One region of the Micromonospora sp. NPDC049274 genome, then DNA from elsewhere that is predicted to be linked to it. Evidence: riboswitches for the same ligand, from Rfam matches in the RefSeq annotation. Region 1 holds a riboswitch; each other region holds the start of a gene.
What was found. Region 1 has a riboswitch for S-adenosylmethionine ahead of AB0K10_RS28620 (putative leader peptide). Riboswitches for the same ligand answer to the same signal wherever they lie in the genome.
Positions count from the first base shown of each region.

Region 2: another riboswitch for S-adenosylmethionine. It lies ahead of AB0K10_RS17740 (aminotransferase class V-fold PLP-dependent enzyme); the one in region 1 lies ahead of AB0K10_RS28620 (putative leader peptide).
Region 3: another riboswitch for S-adenosylmethionine. It lies ahead of thrC (threonine synthase); the one in region 1 lies ahead of AB0K10_RS28620 (putative leader peptide).

Region 1 is NZ_JBFAQS010000020.1:76,858-79,880, forward strand. It holds gene AB0K10_RS28610 (amino acid ABC transporter permease) at 1-22, opposite strand, end outside; gene AB0K10_RS28615 (ABC transporter substrate-binding protein) at 62-937, opposite strand; gene AB0K10_RS28620 (putative leader peptide) at 1,106-1,216, opposite strand; SAM riboswitch class IV at 1,251-1,362, opposite strand; gene AB0K10_RS28625 (amino acid transporter) at 1,447-3,023, opposite strand, start outside.
Region 2 is NZ_JBFAQS010000008.1:227,683-230,705, forward strand. It holds gene AB0K10_RS17735 (PrsW family intramembrane metalloprotease) at 1-857, opposite strand, end outside; SAM riboswitch class IV at 881-1,001, shown strand; gene AB0K10_RS17740 (aminotransferase class V-fold PLP-dependent enzyme) at 1,048-2,316, shown strand; gene AB0K10_RS17745 (FUSC family protein) at 2,349-3,023, opposite strand, start outside.
Region 3 is NZ_JBFAQS010000008.1:249,679-252,701, reverse strand. It holds gene AB0K10_RS17835 (metalloregulator ArsR/SmtB family transcription factor) at 1-177, opposite strand, end outside; gene AB0K10_RS17830 (DMT family transporter) at 269-1,237, shown strand; SAM riboswitch class I at 1,305-1,440, shown strand; gene thrC (threonine synthase) at 1,449-2,735, shown strand; gene AB0K10_RS17820 (GNAT family N-acetyltransferase) at 2,978-3,023, shown strand, end outside.

The sequences.
Region 1 (3,023 bases):
ACAGGGTGCTCAACGGATCCATCGGTGGCCTCTCCTACCGCCCTGCTCGCTCGTCACCAGTTCAGGAAGCGGCCGACGCCGACGGCGCAGCCGACGCCGACGGCACAGCCGACGCCGACGGCGCCGACACCGTGCCGCTGCCCGGCCTGAAGTCCGCCGGGATCGGCCGGCCCGGGTAGTACTGGGCCTGCAACCGGCTCCAGGTGCCGTCGGCGATGACCTCGTCGAGGCCCTTGTTCAGCGCCTCGCGCAGCTTGTCGCTGCCCTTGGCCACGGCGTACGCGGTCGGCGCCGGGCTGAGCTGCTTGGCCGCCACGGTGATCTTGCCGTTGCTGTCGGCTGCCGACTTCTCGCCGATCTCCGCCGGGGCGATCCACGCGTCGGCGGTGCCCGCCTTGAGCTGGTTGATCGCGCCGTTGTAGTCCGGCACCCGCACCGGGTCGAGCTGCTTGCCGGTGGCGTAGTCGTCCTGGACGGTGCCCTGCACCACCACGACGCGCTTGCCGGCGAGCTGGTCGAACCCGGTGATCGGCGAACCCGCCGGCACGTCCAGCCCGAAGTAGCCGAAGTCGTACCCGTTGCCGAAGTCGACCGTCTTCTTGCGCGCCTCGGTGATGGTGATCGAGGAGCTGCCCACATCGAACTTGTGGTTGTTGACCTGGGAGAGCAGCGCGGAGAAGTCGGTGCCGACGAATTCGACAGTGAGGCCGAGCTTGCCGGCGACCGCGGTCAGCAGGTCGTTGTCGAAGCCGGTGAACTTGCCATCCTTGAGGTACACGTTCGGCGGGGCGTCGGTGAGCGTGCCGGCGCGCAGCACACCGGCCTGCGCCAGGCCGTACGGGTTGCCGGCGGTGTCGGTCGAGGCGTCGTCACCGCAGGCGGTCAGCGCGGTGGTGGCCAGGACGGCGGCCGCGCCCAGGGCAACGAAGCGGCTCAAGCCAGAAGAAAATCGCACGGGTGTCTCCAAAAGGGTGCGTCGACCCGGTCGATCATGAAGTTGTTGCCCCGACACGCCGGTCGGGCGGGCAACAACTTCATGATCGACAGCGGGGTGGGTGGGCGCGGTGCGCCCGGGGAGGGGAGGGAGGGGGAGGGTGCTAGCGCGTCAGGCGGCGGTACACGCCGCGCTGCACATTCGCATCAGGTCCACGTGCCGTCGCCGGGTCAGGGTCGGCGTGAGCCGACCGGCCGGTGGGGTGGGGCTGAGGATGCGCATACGGTCTCCCGGGTCTGGTGCTGACCTGGGTGCCAGGCCACGCTTGCGCCGACGACGTGCCGGTGCCTGGTCTTCACCCGGGGCACCCCACCGCGGAGGAGGGTTGCCGGCCAGCGAGCCGGGGCTTCGCGCTGGCACTCATGACCTGCGCCGAGGCTAGCAGCTCCGACCGGTGGACCGTCCAGCCGTTATGACCACGCTCACCGTCGGGCGACGGTTCGACCCGCAGGTCAACCGGCGTGCACGTGCGGTCGGCGGCGCGGGTCCGGTTCCTGCCGGCGCAGGATCTCCCGGGTGACCGAGGCGATCGCGCCCTGCCCGAACGCCAGGTAGCGAAGGATGTTGCGACCCGGGCCACCCTCGCTCCACTCGAAGTAGATGTGCGGGCGTCGCCGGCTCCGTTCGCGGATCTCCAGCAGCAGGGCGGCGAGCGCGGTGGGCACCGAGGAGCCGGTCAGGCTGAGCACCGGGTAACTGTCGTGCGCCACACTGCCGCGCACCAGCAGGTCGGTCTCGAAGTCCGACGGGTCGGTGATGTGAACCTCGACGAAGATGACGTCGCCGTCGTCGGGGAAGTCGTTGTCCGCCATGGTCTGGGCCAGCTTGGCGCGGTACTCGGCCGGATCGCGGCGCTGCGGCTCGTGTGCGATGAGGCGGATCCGACGGGTGGCGCGTTCGTCGATCATCCGGGCGGCGACCGGATCCAGCTCGACGTGGTCGACCCGCAGCTCGTAGGCCCGCATGATCCGGGACAGCACGGACACCAGGATCATCCCGCCGATGAAACAGGCGGCGATCTTGACGCCGTCGGGGCGTTCCACGACGTTCGCCACTGTGGTGTAGACGAAGATCAGCGCGATGGCGCCGAACGCCCACGTCCGCCCCCGCTGCCGCCGTCGCCGCGCCGCGAGGGTCACGGCCGTCGCCGCCGAGGTGATCAACACCAGAACCCCTGTGGCGTACGCGCCGCCCTGCGCGTCCACGCTCGCCGAGAAGACCACGGTGATCAGGAATGCCACCGCGGTGAAGACCAGCACCAGCGGCCGGACCGCCCGCGCCCAGGCAGGCGCCATGCCGTAGCGCGGCAGATACCGGGGTACGAGGTTGAGCAACCCGGCCATCGCCGACGCCCCCGCGAACCACAGGATCGCGATCGTGGACAGGTCGTAGACGGTGCCGAACACACCGCCGAGGTGCTGGTGCGCCAGGTAGGCCAGCGCCCGGCCGTTCGCCGGACCGCCGGGCTCGAACGCCTCGGGCGGGATCAGCACGGTGGTGGTCACGCTGCTGGTGATCAGGAAGACGCTCATCGTCGCGGCGGCGGTGGTGAGCAACCGCCGCGCGCCCCGGATCCGGCCCAACGGCCGGTCCTCCGAGTCCTGGCGATCCCCCCGGATGTGCGGCATCACCGCCACCCCGGTCTCGAAACCGGACAGGCCCAACGCCAGCTTCGGGAACACCAGCAGGGACAGCCCAACCACCAGCAGGGGATCGCCGTGCCCGGTGCGCAGCGCGGTGGTCCAGTCCCCGACCGCGCTCGGGTGGGTCACCACCCGCCACAGCGCGTCGGCGATCACCACCGCGTTCAACGCCAGGTAGACCGCGACCAGGACGACCGCGATCCCGATGGCCTCGCCGAATCCCTTGAGGAACACCGCGCCCAGCAGCGCCACCAGCAGCAGTGTGAGGGCCACCTCGTGCCCCTTGAGACCGCTCGGCCAGAACGGGTTCTCGTCGATGTGGGCTGTCGCGTCCGCCGCCGAGAGGGTGATGGTGATGATGAAGTCGGTGGCCGCGAAGCCGAGCA
Region 2 (3,023 bases), on a different contig from region 1:
GTCGGCAGCAGGTTCCACGTGCCGTGCAGCATCATCGCCAACAGCAGGCCGGCGATGGGGGCGAGCACGCGGACCCGCCGGTCGGCAGAACGTGAGGCGACACCGAGCCCCACGCCTGTCATCGAGGTGAAGAGCGGATGGGCGAACCCGAACAGGAGGATCCGCACGATGAAGATGGCGATCACCTGCTGGGCGCCGGTCGCCGGGCCGTACCTGTCGGCGCCTGCCGCGTAGCCGTACCCGCCCAGGTAGAGGATGTTCTCCACCATGGCGAAGCCGACCGCGGAGAGCCCGCAGTAGACCAGACCGTCGGTGATCCCGGACCACTCCCGACGCCTGAACACCAGCAGCAGGATCGGCCCGAGGGCCTTGGTCAGCTCCTCGATGAACGGCGCCACCAGCACCCCGGTGAGCGCGGACGGCAGCCCCCAGTCGGCGAACCGCCCGGCGGCGAACTCGTTCACGTTGAGGGAGGCGGCGGTGGCGACGAACGCGCCCCAGGCGAAGCAGAAGATCAGGTACTTCAGCGGTTCCGGCTCGTAGCGGTCGAGCCACAGGAAGCAGGCGATCAGCACCGGCACCGGCAGGATCGCGGCGCCCACCCCGACCAGCAGGGCCTGCACGCCGAGCGACTCGCCGAGCTTGAAGACCATGAAGACCGCGCACGCGGCGATGAACAGCACCACCCCGGCCAGCACCAGGAACCGCAGCCAGTTCGGTCGGCGCGGCGGCATCCGGGGCGCCGCGACGACAGCCGGATCGGCGGGCGCGGGCGACGACGACGGCAGGGGTGCACCGGGCGGGGTGTCGGCCATGCGGTCAGCGTAGCCATCCCCCGCCGGCTGGTCCGGTCGCATCCACAGCCGCTATGCTGCGAGCAGGTCACGAGTGCCAGCGTTCAGCCCCGGCTTGCTGGCCGGCAACCCTCGTCGAGTTCGCGGTGGGGTGCCCCGGGTGATGACCGGGCCCAGCCCGATAGGCGTGCTGGGCAAGCGCGGACCCCGTCCCGACACCACACCCGGGGTCCCTGACCCCGGAGGTTCCGGCGTGTCCGTCACCCTCGTACCCTCGCTGCCCGCCCTGCCCACCGTCGCGCCCGCACCGTCGGGGGCGCTCGACGTGCTCGGCGTACCCGGAGAGATCAACCTCGACTACGCGGCCACCGCGCCGTGCGCGCGGGCCGCGGCCGACGCGGTGACCGAACTGCTCCCCTGGTACGCGAGCGTGCACCGTGGCGCGGGAGCGCTGTCGCGGCGCTGCACGCTGGCCTACGAGCGGGCCCGGCAGACGGTCGGCGACTTCTTCGGCGCCCGCGCCGACGATCACGTGATCTTCACGCGGAACACCACCGACGCCCTCAACCTGCTGGCCCGGTCACTGCCCGCCGGCACGGCAGTCGTCACCTTCGCGGGCGAGCACCACGCCAACCTGCTGCCCTGGCCACGCGGCTCGGTGCGCCTGCCGGTGCCCGCCGACCCCGCCGGGGCGGTACGCGCTCTCGCCGCCGCCCTCACCGAGCTGCGCCGCGACAGCAACCCCGCGCTGCCGGTGCTCGTCGCGGTGACCGGGGCCAGCAACGTGACAGGCGAGCTGTGGCCGGTCGCCGAGCTGGCCCGGGTGGCCCACCGGCACGGCGCGCGGATCGCCCTCGACGCCGCGCAACTCGCCCCGCACGCGCCCGTCGACATGCGCACGCTCGACGTGGACTACCTGGCCGTCTCCGGCCACAAGCTGTACGCCCCGTTCGGCGCGGGTGTGCTCATCGGCCGCGCGGACTGGCTGGACGCCGCCACGCCGTACCTGGCCGGTGGCGGCGCCACCAGCCACGTCGGGCCGGCCACCCACGACGTGACCTGGGCGAGCGGCCCGGCTCGACACGAGGGCGGCACCCCGAACCTGCTGGGCGCGGTGGCGCTGGCGGCGGTGTGCGCGGCGCTGGCCGACGCCGACCGGGTCGCGCTGGCCGCCCGCGAGCAGGCGTTGCTGGCCCGGCTGCGCGCCGGCCTCGCCGCCCTGCCGCACGTGGTGGAGCTGCGCACCTTCGGCCCGGCCGCGCCCCGGGTCGGCATCGTCTCGTTCGTGGTGGCCGGCTGGGACTCCGCCGCGGTGGCCGCCCGGCTGGCCACGGAGCACCGGATCGGCGTACGGGACGGGCTGTTCTGCGCCCACCCGCTGGCCCGGCGGCTCCTCGCTGAGGCGGCCGGGCGTACCGGCCGGCGTGATCTTCCGCCGACCGCGTTGCGCGCCAGCATCGGTCTGGGCAGCACCGCCGCCCAGGTCGACAGGCTGCTCGCCGCGCTCGCCGAGCTGGGCTGAGCTGAGCTGGCGGCCATGTCGGCCGTCCGCGCTCAGCCGACGGGCGGGGCGGTGGGTGGCTTCGGCGCCTCGCCCGGCTCGGCCGGTTCGCCGACCGGCCGCTCCTGCTCCCCGAAGGACGTCCGGATCCACCGGTTCGCCTCCTCCTGCTCGACGCCTGAGGCCACCAGCAGGTCACTCGCCGTGGTCCGGATCTGGGCGATCACCACACTCCCGGAGAAGCCGACCCCGGCCCCGTACGCCCGGCCGGCCTCACTGACGGCCCGCAGTGACCGCTCCCGCGCCTTCTGCGGCTCCTCGCCGGCCGCGAACTCGTGCTTGAGCAGGCGGACCGACTCGGCGAGGTGACCTATCGAGTCCGGCATCGTGTCCGGTACCGGCTCGTCGTCCTCGATCAGGGTGACGGACCGGCGGATCAGCGTGCCGCTGTTGCGCATCGCGCGGTCGATCGGGTCGGCCGCCTCCGCGTAGTGGATCAGCTCGCCGCGGCGGTGCCAGCGGGCCGGCGACAGGGTGGCCGTCTCCTTTGCGCCCTCGATCGCCTCGGCCAGGGTGGCCAGCTCGTCCTTGTTGTTGCGCAACCGTTCCAGCGCCCGTTGGATGGCGGCCCGGTCCCGGCCGCGCAGCCCGTCGGCGGTGGCGTCGAGCTGGGCGGCGAGCAGATCCAGCGCCGGTCGGGCGGCCCGGTTGATCACCCGGAGCGGATT
Region 3 (3,023 bases), on a different contig from region 1:
CAGCACCTTGAGGTGGTGACTGCGGGTCGCCTTGGAGACGCCGAAGTCGAAGCTGCCGCAGGCGGCCTCGCCGCCCTCGGCGAGCGCCCGCACGATCTGCAGCCGCACGTCGTCGGCGAGTGCGGCCAACACGGCGGTGACCGGTACGGCGGTCAGGTCGGGTTCGTGCGGCTCCATGTGACCAGTCTAACCCTTGTTCGACAACTATCGAACAACACCCTATGGTCGGTGTCGTTGGTTCGAAGATACTCGAACATTGGAGCTGACGATGCGATCCCGCGCCGCCGCCTATCCGCTGCTCGCCGTGCTCGCCTGGGGCGCGATGTTCCCGATCCTGGCCAGCGCGCTGAGCCGGGTCGACCCGCTCAACCTGACCACCGCCCGCTACCTGCTCGCCGCCGTCATCCTGGTCGCCATCCTGCTGCTCCGCGAAGGCTCGGCCGCGCTGCGGCTCGGCGGGCGGGGGGTGGAGGTCGTGGTGCTCGGCGTCGTCGGCTTCGCCGGCTTCAACCTGCTCACGAACCTGGCGCTCGAACACGCCGCCCCGCAGCAGATCTCCCTCTTCGTGGCCACCACGCCGGTCGTCACCCAGCTGGTCCGGTGGGCCCGGGACGGCGTACGACCGAAGCCGCTCCTGCTGGCCCTCTCCCTGGTGGCGCTCCTCGGCGTCGGCCTGGTGATCACCCGCGGGAGCCTGGCCGGGCTCGGCCAGTTCGGTCTCGGCGGGCTCATGATGATCGGCGCGGTGCTCGGTTGGGGCATCTACACCCACGGCGCCAGCCGGTTCGGCGCCTGGTCGCCGCTGCGCTTCACCACGCTCACCGCGCTCGCCGGCACGGCCGCCATGCTGGCCGCGAGCATCGGCGCCGACGCCTTCGGGTGGCAGCACGCGCCGGCCGCCGCCGACCTCGTGGCGGTCACCCCGCAGCTGGCGTACGCCGTGATCGTCGCCGCCGTCGTCGCGGTGCTGGCCTGGAACACGGGTGTGCAGCGGCTGGGCGCTGCCAACGCCGCCCTGTTCATGAACCTGGTCCCGGTCACCACGTTCGTCGTGCAGATCGCCCGGGGTTACCGGCCGGAGGCGATCGAGCTGGTCGGCGCCGCGATCACCATCGCCGCTCTGGTCGCCGCGAATCTCGCCACCAGGGCGCGGACCCGGTCGTCGTCCCTGCCGCAGTCCAGCGCGGTCACCGACCCGGCCGCGGTGGTCGACCCGGTGGCGGTGGCCGCCCGCTGACCCACTCCCTGGGATACCAGGTGGAGGCCACCGGCAACGTTGCCTAGACTCGACGACACAACTGCATACCTCATCCAGAGGGGCTGAGGGATACGGCCCGACGACGCCCCGGCAACCACCCCGCGCGCTCATCGCTGAGCGACAGGCGGGGCAGGTGCCAATTCCGTCCCCGCCGCACCGTGCGATGCGGGGAAAGATGAGAGGACTCGACATGACGTCGACGCTCGCCGCCTCCGGGATCGACACCTCCGCCAGCCCCGCCCGCGCCCTGGTCTGCCGCGCCTGTTCGGCGCGCTACCCGCTCGCCGCGCAGCACGCCTGTTACGAGTGTTTCGGCCCCCTCGAGGTGGACTACGACACCGCCGCCCTGGCCACGGTCACCCGGGAGCAGATCGAGGCCGGCCCGAACAACATCTGGCGGTACGCCGCGCTGCTGCCCGCCGGTCAGGACCCGGCCACCCGGGTCACCCTCGACCCGGGGCTGACCCCGCTGGTGGCGGCCCCGCACCTCGCCGCCGAGCTGGGCATCACCGCGCCGCTCTGGGTCAAGGACGACAGCGCCAACCCGACCCACTCGTTCAAGGACCGGGTCGTCTCGGTGGCGCTGACCGCCGCGAAGGCGCTCGGTTTCACGCGGTTCGCCTGCGCGTCCACCGGCAACCTGGCCAACTCGGTGGCCGCGCACGCCGCCCGCGCCGGCGTGCCCTCGGTCGTCTTCATCCCCAGCGACCTGGAGCAGGGCAAGGTCATCACCACCGCCGTCTACGGCGGCGAGCTGGTCGCCATCGACGGCTCGTACGACGACGTCAACCGGCTCTGCGGTGAGCTGGTGGAGACCGACGAATTCGAGGACACGGCGTTCGTCAACGTGAACGTCCGGCCGTACTACGCGGAGGGCTCCAAGACCCTCGGCTACGAGGTGGCCGAGCAGCTCGGCTGGCGCATCCCGGCCCAGGTGGTCATCCCGATGGCAAGCGGTGAGCTGCTCACCAAGATTGACAAGGCGTTCTCCGAGCTGGTCGAAATCGGCCTGGTCGAGGCGCCGGCCGGCGGCTGGAAGGTCTTCGGCGCCCAGTCGGCCGGCTGTAACCCGATCGCCACCGCGCTGCACGCCGACACCGACACGATCATCCCGGTCAAGCCCACAGGCATCGCCAAGTCGCTCAACATCGGCGACCCGGCCGCCGGCCTCTACGCCCTGGAGGCGGTCCGCCGCACCGGCGGTTGGATGGAGTACGCCGACGACGACGAGATCCGCGCCGGCATCCGTCAGCTCGCCCGCACCACAGGCGTCTTCGCCGAGACGGCGGGCGGGGTGACCGCAGCGGTGCTGCGCAAGCTCGTCGAGTCGGGTCGGCTCGATCCCACTGCGGAGACGGTCGTCTTCAACACCGGCGAGGGTCTGAAGACCATCGACGCGGTGGCCGGTCAGGTCGGCCCGACCCACCACATCAAGCCCAGCCTGCGCGCCGCGCGGGATGCCGGCCTCCTCGGCTGACCCGCGAGTCGTCCGGTAACTGGGTTTTCGCTGTGAGTGTGGAAAACCCGCCGCTCTGGACTTGACGGCAGGAACCGGACGGCGCAAGATGCTCCGTGCGGGAGGGCATTTCGCCGGAGACTTTTGAAGTTCTTGCGACCCAACGCCGGAGGCGTTGTGCGAGTGTCCCTCCCGACCACGTCCGATGGGGCCAGCGATTAATTCGCTGGCCCCATCGCTTTTCCGGCTGTCAGGCTCCCGGCATGAGCATCACGATCACGTCCTTCGACGGCACCGACCGGGTCGCGG